DNA from 2 places in the Mesorhizobium sp. M1295 genome. Region 1 is predicted to be linked to the other one. Evidence: predicted binding sites of a transcription regulator. Region 1 holds the regulator's gene; the other holds the start of a gene.
What was found. The regulator LexA, encoded in region 1, represses DNA repair genes until DNA is damaged. The targets are predictions, from matches to a motif close to TGTTCNNNNTGTGTTCNG.
Positions count from the first base shown of each region.

Region 2: dnaE (DNA polymerase III subunit alpha) is a predicted target of LexA. The motif match lies at 3,653-3,670, and genes of this name have one in related genera.

Region 1 is NZ_JAMYLU010000008.1:205,982-211,999, reverse strand. Features, by position in the region: gene gltX (glutamate--tRNA ligase) at 1-699, opposite strand, end outside; gene NKH29_RS14260 (ComEC/Rec2 family competence protein) at 796-3,261, shown strand; gene lexA (transcriptional repressor LexA) at 3,255-3,986, opposite strand; gene kynU (kynureninase) at 4,458-5,705, shown strand; gene NKH29_RS14245 (hormone-sensitive lipase) at 5,801-6,018, shown strand, end outside.
Region 2 is NZ_JAMYLU010000001.1:568,312-574,329, reverse strand. Features, by position in the region: gene dnaE (DNA polymerase III subunit alpha) at 1-3,385, opposite strand, end outside; gene NKH29_RS02705 (acetyl-CoA carboxylase biotin carboxylase subunit) at 3,877-5,889, opposite strand.

The sequences.
Region 1 (6,018 bases):
GATCAGCGGGATATGCGACATCGACGGCACCTCCCACCCCATGGCATGGTAGATCACCGTCTGGCGGGCGGCGTTGGTCAAATGGTCGTCGCCGCGGATGATGTGGGTGACGCCCATGTCGTGATCGTCGACGACGACGGCATGCATGTAGGTCGGGTTGCCGTCCGAGCGCAGAATAATGAAATCGTCGAGATCCTTGTTGGGAAAGCGCACGTCGCCCTGGACGCGGTCATGCACAACCGTCTCGCCGTCTGTCGGCGCCTTGATGCGGATCGCCCCCTTGGCGCCGGCCGGCGCCTCGGAGGGGTCGCGGTCGCGCCAGCGGCCGTCATAGCGGGGAGGCAGCCCCTTGGCTCGTGCGCTCTCGCGCATTGCCTCCAACTCGGCAGGCGTCGCGTAACAATAATAGGCCTTGCCCATGCGAACGAGTTCCTCGGCCACCTCGCGATGGCGCGGCGCACGCTCGAACTGCGACACCGGCTCACCGTCCCATGTCAGGCCAAGCCAGGAAAGCCCGTCGAGGATGGCCGCGGTTGCCGCATCGGTGGAACGCTCGCGGTCGGTGTCCTCGATGCGCAGCAGCATCGTGCCGGCTGTGTGCTTGGCATACAGCCAGTTGAACAGCGCCGTGCGCGCCCCGCCAATATGCAGATAGCCGGTGGGCGAGGGGGCAAAACGGGTGACGACCTTGTCGGGCATGGAACTCTCAGGCAGGCGAAGGAAGTGGGTTTGCGGACTTTCGCGCGTTGCGCGTTCATGTAGCATAGGAGGTCGAGGGCGCAAGGGGCAGACCCGATGGCTGTGCGAGGCCGTGGTGCGGGCGAGGGCGAGGACGTTGGCAGCGGCGTCAGCGAACGCTTGCTGTTTGCCGCGCCCGTGCCTGTCCTGCCGGCACCGGCATTGCTGCCGGTTCCACGCTTTGATGCCCCGTCGCTGCCGGCGAGCGACCCAGCAACGGTTCTCGTGCCCGCGGCCGAGCCCATCGTGCGCCTACGCCGGCGTTTCCGCCTCCCGTCACCGTCCCGTATCCGCAACGGCGTAACCTCGGCGGTCGGCCTGGAGCTCGACCGTGGGGTTGCCTTCCTGCTGGTGCCGGTGTTCCTCGCATGCGGGGTGATCGTATATTTTGCGCTGGCGGTGGAGCCGGCCTTTCCACAGCCGATCGCAATCGTCGCCTTGGCAGCCCTCTGTGCCGTCGCCTCGCGGTCGTGGCCCAGAACCCGCCTGTGCTTCATGGCGGCGTTGCTCTGCGCGCTTGGCGTGCTTGCCGCCAAGGTCGAGACCTGGCGTGTCGGAACGCATATGCTCGGTTCCGAAATCTCAACGCGCCTCACGGGTCGCGTCGTATCGTTCGAGCCCATGGCGAGCGGCCGCATCAGGCTGACGATCGATGTGATCTCAACCGCCAGGCCGACACTGCGCTACATGCCGGAACGGGTCCGCGTTTCGGCGATGAAAATACCGGCTGAGCTGACCGCCGGTTCCGAGATCGCCGGCTATGTGCGGCTGCTGCCGCCGACCGGGCCGGTGCGGCCCGACAGCTATGATTTCTCCTTCGACAGCTATTTCGCCGGTATCGGCGGCAGCGGCTTTTTTCTCGGCAATCCGAAAGTCGTGTCGTCGGGCAGCATGCCGCTTGCCGCGCGGCTTTCTTCCTCGATCGAAGACGCGCGCGAATCCATCGCCGACCATATCCGCAGCCGCATCGGCGGCGCCGAGGGCGAGATTGCTGCTGCGCTGATCGTCGGCGTGCGCGCCGGCATTCCCGAGGAGATCAACGAAGCGATGCGGCGTACAGGCATCTATCACATCATCTCCATCTCGGGGCTGCATATGGCGTTGGTCGCCGGCACCATCATGGCGCTGCTACGCGGCACCTTTGCGTTGTTTCCCGATTTCTCATCGCGACGGCCGGTCAAGAAATATGCCGCGGCCGCCGCGCTTTTTTCGATTGCGGCCTACCTCGTCTTTTCCGGCATTGTGGTGGCGGCCGAACGCAGCTTCATCATGCTGGCGGTGATGCTTATCGCCGTGCTGTTCGACCGGGCCGCGCTCACCATGCGCAACCTGGCGATCTCGGCCATCGCGGTCATTCTGGTGTCGCCGCACGAGGTGGTCGGTCCGAGCTTCCAGATGTCCTTCGCCGCGACGGCGGCCCTTGTCGGCGCCTATGCAGGCTGGTCCGATTACCGCGCCGGCGGGGCCACCACGCCGCCGCCCCGGCGGTCGCCGCTACGCTTTGCCACTAGAAAGGTACTGCTGGGCATGGGCGGCCTGGCGATGACCTCGATCATTGCAGGGAGCGCCACGGCGCTTTTCGCCATATGGCATTTCCAGCGCGTGGCGCCGCTCAGCCTGTTCGCCAATCTGGCCATCATGCCTATCATCTCACTGGTCGTCATGCCCTTCGCCGTCCTCAGTGCGCTGGCGATGCCGTTCGGCGCGGATGGGCCTTTCCTCTACGTGATGGGCAAGGGGCTGACGGCGATGATCGCCCTGTCCGGGTGGATCTCCGAGCGCTCGCCGATCGATGCGGTCGGGCTGATTTCGCTGAGATCTGTCCTTTTGGTGACGATCGCTCTCGTCATTGCCAGCATGGCGACGACCTGGTTGCGGCTCGTGGCCCTTCCTTTTGCGCTCGCCGGCTTGCTAACGACAACGCAGACGCGCGTACCCGATGTATTGATCTCGGAGGACGCACGGCTCGTCGCGCTGCCGATCGGCAGCGGTGAACTCGCGGTCAACCGGGCACGCCCGAATGAGTTCACCATCGACAACTGGAAACGCGCGCTCACATCAGAGGCTATCGTCGCGCCGGAAACACCTGGAAAGAACGATCCGCAATTCGACATTGCCGATCCGGCCGACTTACCGCCGGGCATGCCGTTCATTTGCACGGACGGTCTCTGCCTTGCCAGGCATCCATCCGGCGCGATCATCGCGCTAGCCAATGACCGCGATACTGCACGGCCAGCCTGCGCCTTTGCCAGCTTGATCGTCATCGACGACGCCACCGCCCATAATCCCTGCTACTACGACCGGCTGGTCCTCGTCGTCACCAAACGGCAACTGGCGCGCGCGGGAAGTGCGGCCGTCTATTTCGATCCACAAGCGGCAACACGCGCCGAAATCCGCTTCGCCGTCGAAAAATCATACCGGCCCTGGCACGTGCAGCGGAAATTTTCCCGCGCGGCGCGGGGCATGCCGCCATACCGCAGAGCCGACAAGCCAAAAGCCGGCGCCAAGGGCGCAGCTCAGTAGCGGCGAATCAGCCCAACGAGCTTGCCCTGCACCTTGACCCTGTCTGGTCCGAAGATGCGCGTCTCGTAGGCCGGATTGGCGGCTTCCAGGGCGATCGAGGCGCCCTTGCGGCGGAACCGCTTCAGCGTCGCTTCTTCCTCGTCGACCAGTGCCACCACGATCTCACCGGGGCTCGCCGTATCGGCATTGCGGATGATCACCGTGTCGCCGTCGAAAATGCCAGCCTCGATCATCGAATCGCCTTTGACCTCCAGCGCATAATGCTCGCCGCCCATGATCATGTCCGGCGGCACCGAGATCGAATGCGTCTGGTGCTGGATGGCATCGATCGGCACACCGGCGGCGATGCGGCCCATCACCGGGATCGACACGGCGGCGACGACATCGTCGTCATTGCCGGCTGCAGGCATGCGCGACGATGTCGGCTTGCCCTGCCGAGGACCTTGCCCAAGACTGCCCTGGATGACGCTCGGCGAGAACTTGCGTGCCGCATTTAGGCCGGGGGCGATCGAATCGGGCAGGCGCAGCACCTCCAGTGCACGGGCCCGGTTGGGCAAACGGCGAATGAAGCCGCGCTCCTCCAGCGCCGTAATCAGCCGGTGGATTCCCGATTTGGAAGCCAGGTCGAGCGCTTCCTTCATCTCGTCGAAGGAGGGCGGGATACCGCTTTCCTTCAGCCTTTCGTGGATGAACATAAGCAGTTCGTGTTGTTTGCGTGTCAGCATAGCGACCCCCAACAGAATCAGAAAAACAAACCCAGAACAAACACTATCTGTTCCAGTTGTGTTCCGCAACTGTTTAAAGTTTAATGAATGTGTTAGGGCTCGGGAAACGATACCACTCACCAAACCGGAACGCTGCATTTTCACCGCCGCGGGCGTCATCGCCTTGATTCTGCTTTCGTTTGCGGCCTCTGGGTTCCCAGAAGGCGGCACTGGTATCGGCCGTCAGCCGGCAAAGGGCACGGAATTGAAGCCGTATCGACTGTGCGGTTTGGTCAATGCACCGTGAACGAAACGAACTCAAAACGCCAACCTTGGGTTGGCTTGGCTCCTGGTTTCCACCGCGTGGTCAGGCAACTTGTCGCCGGTGGAGCCTTGCTGCGCGATACCAGGTAATGGAGAACCGCTCGTGACCGATGGATGCCGTCGATGCGTGTCCGGCGTTGCGGTGAATCTTGGGGGAGCAGACAAATCATGACAGGAATTCGCGATCTCGTTGCCATAAGGGCGATGGATGCTGCAGATCCGCTGCGCGCGATGCGCGACCGCTTTGTGCTGCCGCAAGGAGTGATCTATCTCGACGGCAATTCGCTAGGGGCCGCTTCGCGTGCAGCTTTCGATGAATTGAGCAAGGCAGCGACCGAAGAATGGGCGCATGATCTCATCCGCGCCTGGAACACGGCCGGCTGGTTCAACATGCCGCTCGAACTCGGCGACCAGCTCGGGCGCCTGATCGGTGCCGCGGCCGGCCAGACGGTGGTCTGCGACACGACATCGGTCAACATCTACAAGCTGCTGCACGCCGCCATGGCCATGCGGCCGGAGCGGCAGGTCATCGTCGCCGAGGGCGACAGTTTTCCGACAGACCTCTACATGGCTGAGGGTGTGGTTTCGACGCGAAAAGATACGCTGCTGCGCCTCTCGGGGGTCGACGCGCCGAGCATCGAAGAGCTGATCGACGAACGCACCGCCGTGGTGCTGGTCAACCACGTCAACTACAAGTCGGGCGAACTGCGCGACATGCCGGCGCTGACGCGCAGGGCCCAGGAAGCCGGGGCGATGATCGTCTGGGATCTCTGCCACACCGCCGGTGCGATGCCAGTCGAGCTCGACACGGCAAACGCCGATTTTGCCGTTGGCTGCACCTACAAATATCTGAATGGCGGACCGGGCGCGCCTGCCTTCATCTATGCGGCTGAGCGGCATCTTGCCGACATCCAGCAGCCGCTCACCGGCTGGTGGGGCCATGCACGGCCCTTCGCCTTCGAGCCAGGCTATGCGGCCGGCACCGGCATCCGCCGGTTTCTGTGCGGCACCCAGCCGGTCCTGTCGATGCGCACGCTGAAGGGCGCGCTCGACATCTGGAACGATGTCGACATGACGGCGGTGCGCAAGAAGAGCATCGCGCTGGCTGATCTGTTCATCGAGCTCGTCGAGGCAAAGTGCGGCACTTACGGGCTAACGCTCGAAAGCACGCGCGACGGGGAAAAACGCGGCAGCCAGATTTCATTCATGCACGAGCATGGCTACCAGATCATGCGCGCGCTGATCGAACGTGGCGTGATCGGCGATTTTCGCGCGCCATCGACCATGCGCTTCGGCTTCACCCCGCTCTATGTCGGCTATGCCGATGTCTGGCAGGCCGTCGAAGTGCTTGAGGACATCCTGCGCACCGGTGCGTGGAAGGATGCGCGCTTCGCCATCAAGGCGGCTGTCACTTGAGATTGATGCGAGAGCTGGAATCGTGAGGCTGGCGACGACGCGCCGCGCGATGCTCACGCTCGTTGCAAGGCCATATTGCCAGGGGAGGGCGCAGGGTGTTCGAACGTCACATTGCCGATTGGGACAACGCCTATGCCAACGGCGCCAACATAGCCGGCAGCGATCGCTGGCCGGCGGCCTGGGTCGAGCCCGCGCGGGTTTTTCGCGACGTGCTTTCGACCGAGGGCCGGGCGCGGCTCGACATGGCCTATGGCCATGGCCCACGCAACCGGCTCGATCTTTTCCTGCCGGCCACCAAGCCCAAGGGGCTCGT
Region 2 (6,018 bases), on a different contig from region 1:
CGCCACGCTGCCCAAGTTGCGATTGGATTGTCGATGCCGGTGCGTCATTTCTGACGAAGATGCGCAGCGCTTTCTGGATGCGGCTTGCCTCGTCCTCCAGCGACTGCACGGTCTGGATGCGCAGATTGACGCCTTCCGGCCTGTCCTCGGCCGAAACGGTGATCACCACCGAGCGGCCGGGTTCGAGCAGGTCGCGGTATTGTGCCAGCCCCTCCGAAAACAGCACCGCTTCATACTGGCCCGACGTGTCGGAAAACTGCACGACGCCCATCTTGTTGCCGGTGCGCGTCTTGCGTTCCTGCTTGGTGGTGACGGTACCGGCGAGCCGGCCGGCGGCAGCACCGCGTTTGACGGCGGCCGAAAACTCGCCCCAGGTCTGCACCCGCATTTTCTGCAGCGCCGCCTTGTATTCGTCGAGCGGATGCGCCGAGAGATAGAATCCAACCACCTGGAATTCGCGATGCAGGCGATCGGCGGCGAGCCAGGGGTCGGTCGCCGGCAGGTTGAGTGCCCGCGACTGTGCGCCAAGCGAAGCGCCAAAAATGTCATGCTGGCCGGTGACGGCATTCTGCTGCGCCAGCGATGCCAGCCCCATCATCCGCTCGACGCCGGCCATCATCGCCGCGCGGTCGTGGCCGAAGCAGTCGAGCGCGCCAGCCATGATCAGGCTTTCGAAGACGCGCTTGCCGACGATCTTCGGATCTACCCTTTCGCAGAAATCGGCGAGGCTCTTGAACGGCTTTTCGCCGCGCGTGGCGACGATGTGCTCGACCGCCGCGTCGCCGACGCCCTTTAGCGCGGCCAGCGAATAGAAGATGCGGTTCTCGCCGACCTCGAAATCCCGGAACGACGTCATCACCGATGGCGCCACCACTTCGATGCCGAGACGCAGCGCATCCTGGCGGAAATCGGCGAGCTTGTCCGTATTGCCCATGTCGAGCGTCATCGATGCGGCCAGGAATTCGACCGGGTAATGCGCCTTCAGATAGGCGGTCTGGTACGACACGACGGCATAGGCGGCAGCATGCGATTTGTTGAAACCATAGTCGGCGAACTTTGCCAGCAGGTCGAAAATGAAGTCGGCTTGCGGCTTGCCGACGCCACGCTCGACCGCACCGGAAACAAAGCGCTCGCGCTGCTTGTCCATCTCGGCGCGGATCTTCTTGCCCATGGCGCGGCGCAGCAGATCGGCTTCGCCCAGCGAATAGCCGGAAAGCTCCTGCGCGATCTGCATCACCTGTTCCTGGTAGACGATGACGCCTTGCGTCTCCTTGACGAGATGGTCGATCTTCGGGTGGATCGACGCCATCTCCTCCTCGCCATGCTTTCTGGCGTTGTAGGTCGGGATGTTCTCCATCGGCCCCGGCCGGTAGAGCGCGACCAGCGCGATGATGTCCTCGATACAGTCGGGCCGCATGCCGATCAGCGCCTTGCGCATGCCGGCACTTTCCACTTGGAACACGCCGACCACCTCGCCGCGCGACAGCATGGCGTAGGTTTCCGGGTCGTCGAGCGGAATGTGGGCGAGATCGATCTCGATGCCGCGGCGGCGGATCAGCTTGACCGCCCTGTCCAGCACGGTCAGCGTCTTCAGCCCAAGGAAGTCGAATTTCACCAGCCCGGCCTGCTCGACATACTTCATGTTGAACTGTGTGACCGGCATGTCCGAGCGCGGATCGCGGTACATCGGCACCAGTTCCCACAGCGGCCGGTCGCCGATAACGATACCGGCGGCGTGCGTCGAGGCGTGGCGGTAGAGACCTTCCAGCTTCTGCGCCGTGTCGAGCAGCGTTTGCACGATCGGCTCCCGCTCGGCCTCTTCGGCAAAGCGCGGCTCGTTGGCGATGGCGTCGGCGAGCTTGACCGGATTGGCCGGGTTCGACGGCACCATCTTGCTCAGCTTGTCGACCTGGCCGTAAGGCATCTGCAGCACGCGGCCGACGTCGCGCAGCACCGCGCGCGCCTGTAGTGTGCCGAAGGTGATGATCTGGCCGACCTGGTCGCGGCCGTATTTCTGCTGGACGTAACGGATGACCTCCTCGCGCCGGTCCTGGCAGAAGTCGATGTCGAAGTCGGGCATCGACACGCGATCGGGATTGAGGAAGCGCTCGAACAGCAGCGAAAAGCGCAGCGGATCGATGTCGGTGATGGTCGTCGAATACGCAACCAGCGAGCCGGCGCCCGAACCGCGGCCCGGGCCGACCGGAATGCCTTGTGCCTTGGCCCATTTGATGAAGTCGGCAACGATCAGGAAATAGCCCGGATATTTCATCTTCTCGATGACCCCGAGCTCGAAATCCAGTCTTTCGCGATACTGGTCGGCCGTGTAGCCGGGTGTGAGCCCATGCGCCGCCAGCCGCGCGTCCAGCCCTTCATGCGCCTGCCGGGCAAGCTCCTGCGCCTCCGCTTTAACCGCCGCTTCGGCGTCGGCGACATCGCGGCCGGCAAAGCGCGGCAGGATCGGGTTGCGGGTCTTCGGATAGTAGGAGCAGCGCAGCGCGATCTCGACGGTGTTGTCGATTGCTTCCGGCAGGTCGGCGAACAGCCTCGCCATATCGGCCTGGCTTCTCAGGAAGTGGTCGGGCGAAAGGCGGCGGCGATTGTCGGCCGCAACCACGGAGCCTTCGGCGATGGCGATCAGCGCGTCATGCGCCTCATAGTCTTCACGAGAAAAGAAAAACGCCTCGTTGGTGGCAACCAGCGGCAGATCGTGGCGGTAGGCGAGGTCGACCGACGACTGCTCGATCGTGCGGTCGTAGCCGGACACGCGCTCCAGCTCGACATAGAGCCGGTCGCCGAACAGGCCCTTGAGCGCCAGGAGCCGGGTCTCGGCGAGTTCGCGGCGGTCCTCTTTCAAGGCATTGCCGATCGGGCCTCGCGGCCCGCCCGTAAGGCAGATCAGACCGTCGGAGTGGCCCTGCAGCATCTCGGTCGTCAGATGCACCGCTTCGCCGGGCGGTGTCTCGAGGTAGACGCGGCTGACCAGCCTGACCAGATTGCCGTAGCCGGCCTCGGTTGCGGCGATCAGTACGACGGGCCGCATCTCCGGTCCTTGCCGCCTGCGGTCGCGCTGGCTGTCGCTCGCCTCGCCGGAAAAGGCGAGGTCGATCTGGCAGCCGATGATCGGCTGGATGCCGTCCTTCACGGCTTTCTGGGCGAATTCCAGCGCGCCGAACAGATTGTTGGTGTCGGTGACGGCGATTGCCGGGCACTCGTCCTGCACCGCATGGCCGACGATCTTGCCGAGCTGCAAGGCGCCTTCGAGCAGAGAATAGGCCGAATGCACGCGCAGATGAATGAACCGACGCGCCGCCTGCTCCGCCCGCGACGCCTTCGCATAGGCCTCGCGCAGCAAGGGATCGCGTGGAAGTCTCTCATCCGCCATGGTTTTTTCGCGCCGCCTCACAAGGACTCAGTCGATGAAGATGTATTGTCCGGCACCGGGTAACACGAGTCCAGCGGAAGCGATTGGAGCTTTGTGAGTTTAGAGCAACCGCCGAACCTGCCAATCTCCCCCCTCGTGGGGGAGATGTCCGGCAGGACAGAGAGGGGCGCTGTCCCGCCGACGTCAGGCCTGAAAACAAAAAACCCGCCACAGCGGGCGGGTCGTTGGAGCCATTTAGCACCATACCCAGACTAATAGCATAGCTGCCGGCACAAAGCAAGAACAAAATACGCCACGACGGCAAAAAGCGAATTCCTCACGGCCTCGCCTGTCCCTCCTCCACTGAGCGTGCCAACCCATTGCAAGGTCGCGTTTCTTCGCGCCCCTCTCTGTCCTGCCGGACATCTCCCCCACGAGGGGGGAGATTGGCCGTCACCTCGGCTTTCGCTAATCTCCAACGTCCCAGGCCGGCGCCGAGGCGGATTTCAGCCTCACGCGAATTGCATGATCACCGCATCGACCGCAAGGCTGTCGCCGGGCTTGGCGTTGAGCTTCGATACGATGAGATCGCGCTCGGCGCGCAGCACGTTTTCCATCTTCATCGCCTCGACCACCGCCAGCGTCTCGCCGGCCTTGACCTCCTGCCCCTCGGCAACCGCAATCGACACGACGAGGCCAGGCATCGGGCAGAGCAGCATCTTCGACGTGTCCGGCGCCACTTTTTCCGGCATCAGCCTTTCGAGTTCGGCGGTGCGCGGCAGCATGGCGCGGGCTGTCACAGACATGCCTTTCCAGGCAAGGCGGAACCCGTTCAGCACCGGCCTGACCTGCGCCGCGACTTTGCGGCCGCCGACCGTGCCGCGCCAGATGAGATCGCCCGGCCGCCAGTCGGAGGTCACCCTCAGTGCCTTGTCGCCGTCGATTGTGAGGTCGAGCTCCATCGGAATGGAAATCATGCCTTCGACGATGGCGACCGAAAGATAATCCCGGCCGATCTTCACCGCCCAATCGCGTTTCAAGGCGCCGGAATGCGGCGCCAGCCGCCCGCCCAGCCGGTCGAGCCGGTCGCGGCGCAGCAGTTCGACCGCGGTGGCGATCGCGGCCAGCACCGCTTTCTCCTCGGCGTCTGGCACGATCGGCGCGAAGCCGTCTGGGTATTCCTCGGCGATGAAAGCGGTCGATATCAGCCCTTCCCGCCAGCGCGGATGCTGCATCAGCGCCGCCAGGAACGGTATGTTGTGCTCGATGCCGTCGACGACGAAACTGTCCAGCGCTTCCGACATCGCATCTATTGCCGCAAGCCGTGTCGGCGCCCAGGTGCACAGCTTGGCGACCATCGGATCATAGAACATCGAGATTTCCGAGCCTTCGGTGACGCCAGTATCGTTGCGGATGACTATTTCGCCAAATTGCCCCTCGTCCGGCGGCCGGTATCTCGTCAACCGGCCAATCGACGGCAGAAAGTTGCGATATGGGTCTTCGGCATAGAGGCGGCTTTCCACCGCCCAGCCGTTCAGCTTGACGTCGCCCTGCTTGATGGCGAGCTTTTCGCCGGCTGCCACGCGGATCATCTGCTCGACCAGGTCGATCCCGGTGACCAGTTCCGTCACCGGATGCTCGACCTGCAAGCGCGTGTTCATTTCCAGGAAATAGAAGTTCTTGTCGCTATCGACGATGAATTCGACCGTGCCGGCGCTCTGGTAGTCGACCGCCTTGGCCAGCGCCACCGACTGCTCGCCCATGGCTTTGCGGGTCTTGGCATCGAGGAACGGCGACGGCGCCTCTTCTACGACCTTCTGGTTGCGGCGCTGGATCGAGCATTCGCGCTCGCCGAGATAGAGCGTGTTGCCATGGGCGTCGGCTAGCACCTGGATTTCGATATGGCGCGGATCGACAATGAACTTCTCGATGAAGACGCGGTCATCACCGAACGAGCTTTTGGCCTCCGACCGCGCCCGGTCGAAGCCGTCGCGCACCTCTGCCTTGCTCCAAGCGATGCGCATGCCCTTGCCGCCGCCGCCGGCCGAGGCCTTGATCATCACGGGATAGCCAATTTCGCCGGCGATCTTTTCGGCATGGGCGGCGTTTTCGATGACGCCGAGCCAGCCGGGCACCGTCGAAACCTTGGCGGCGTTGGCGAACTTCTTCGATTCGATCTTGTCGCCCATTGCCTTGATGGCCTTGGGCTTCGGGCCGATGAAGACGATGCCTTCCTGCTCCAGCGCCTCGCAGAAGGATGCCCGCTCGGACAGGAAACCGTAGCCGGGATGCACGGCCTCGGCCCCTGTCGCCTTGCAGGCGGCGATGATCTTTTCCGGGGCCAGATAGCTTTGCGCGGCGGGAGAAGGGCCGATATGCACCGCCTCGTCAGCCATTTCGACATGCACCGCGTCGCGGTCGGCGTCGGAATAGACCGCGACGGTGGCGATGCCCATCTTGCGCGCCGTCTTGATCACGCGGCAGGCGATCTCGCCACGGTTGGCGATCAGGATCTTTGTGAACATGCAGGCCTCGTCCCTCGGCTGCCCTTCTTTTCTGGGCTTCCCGTTTTATGGGCTTCAGGGGGCCGGTCAAGGCAAAGTCGGAGCCTATCCCGGATGCAAATCGGCGAGCTCTGACGAAAATCCGGGATC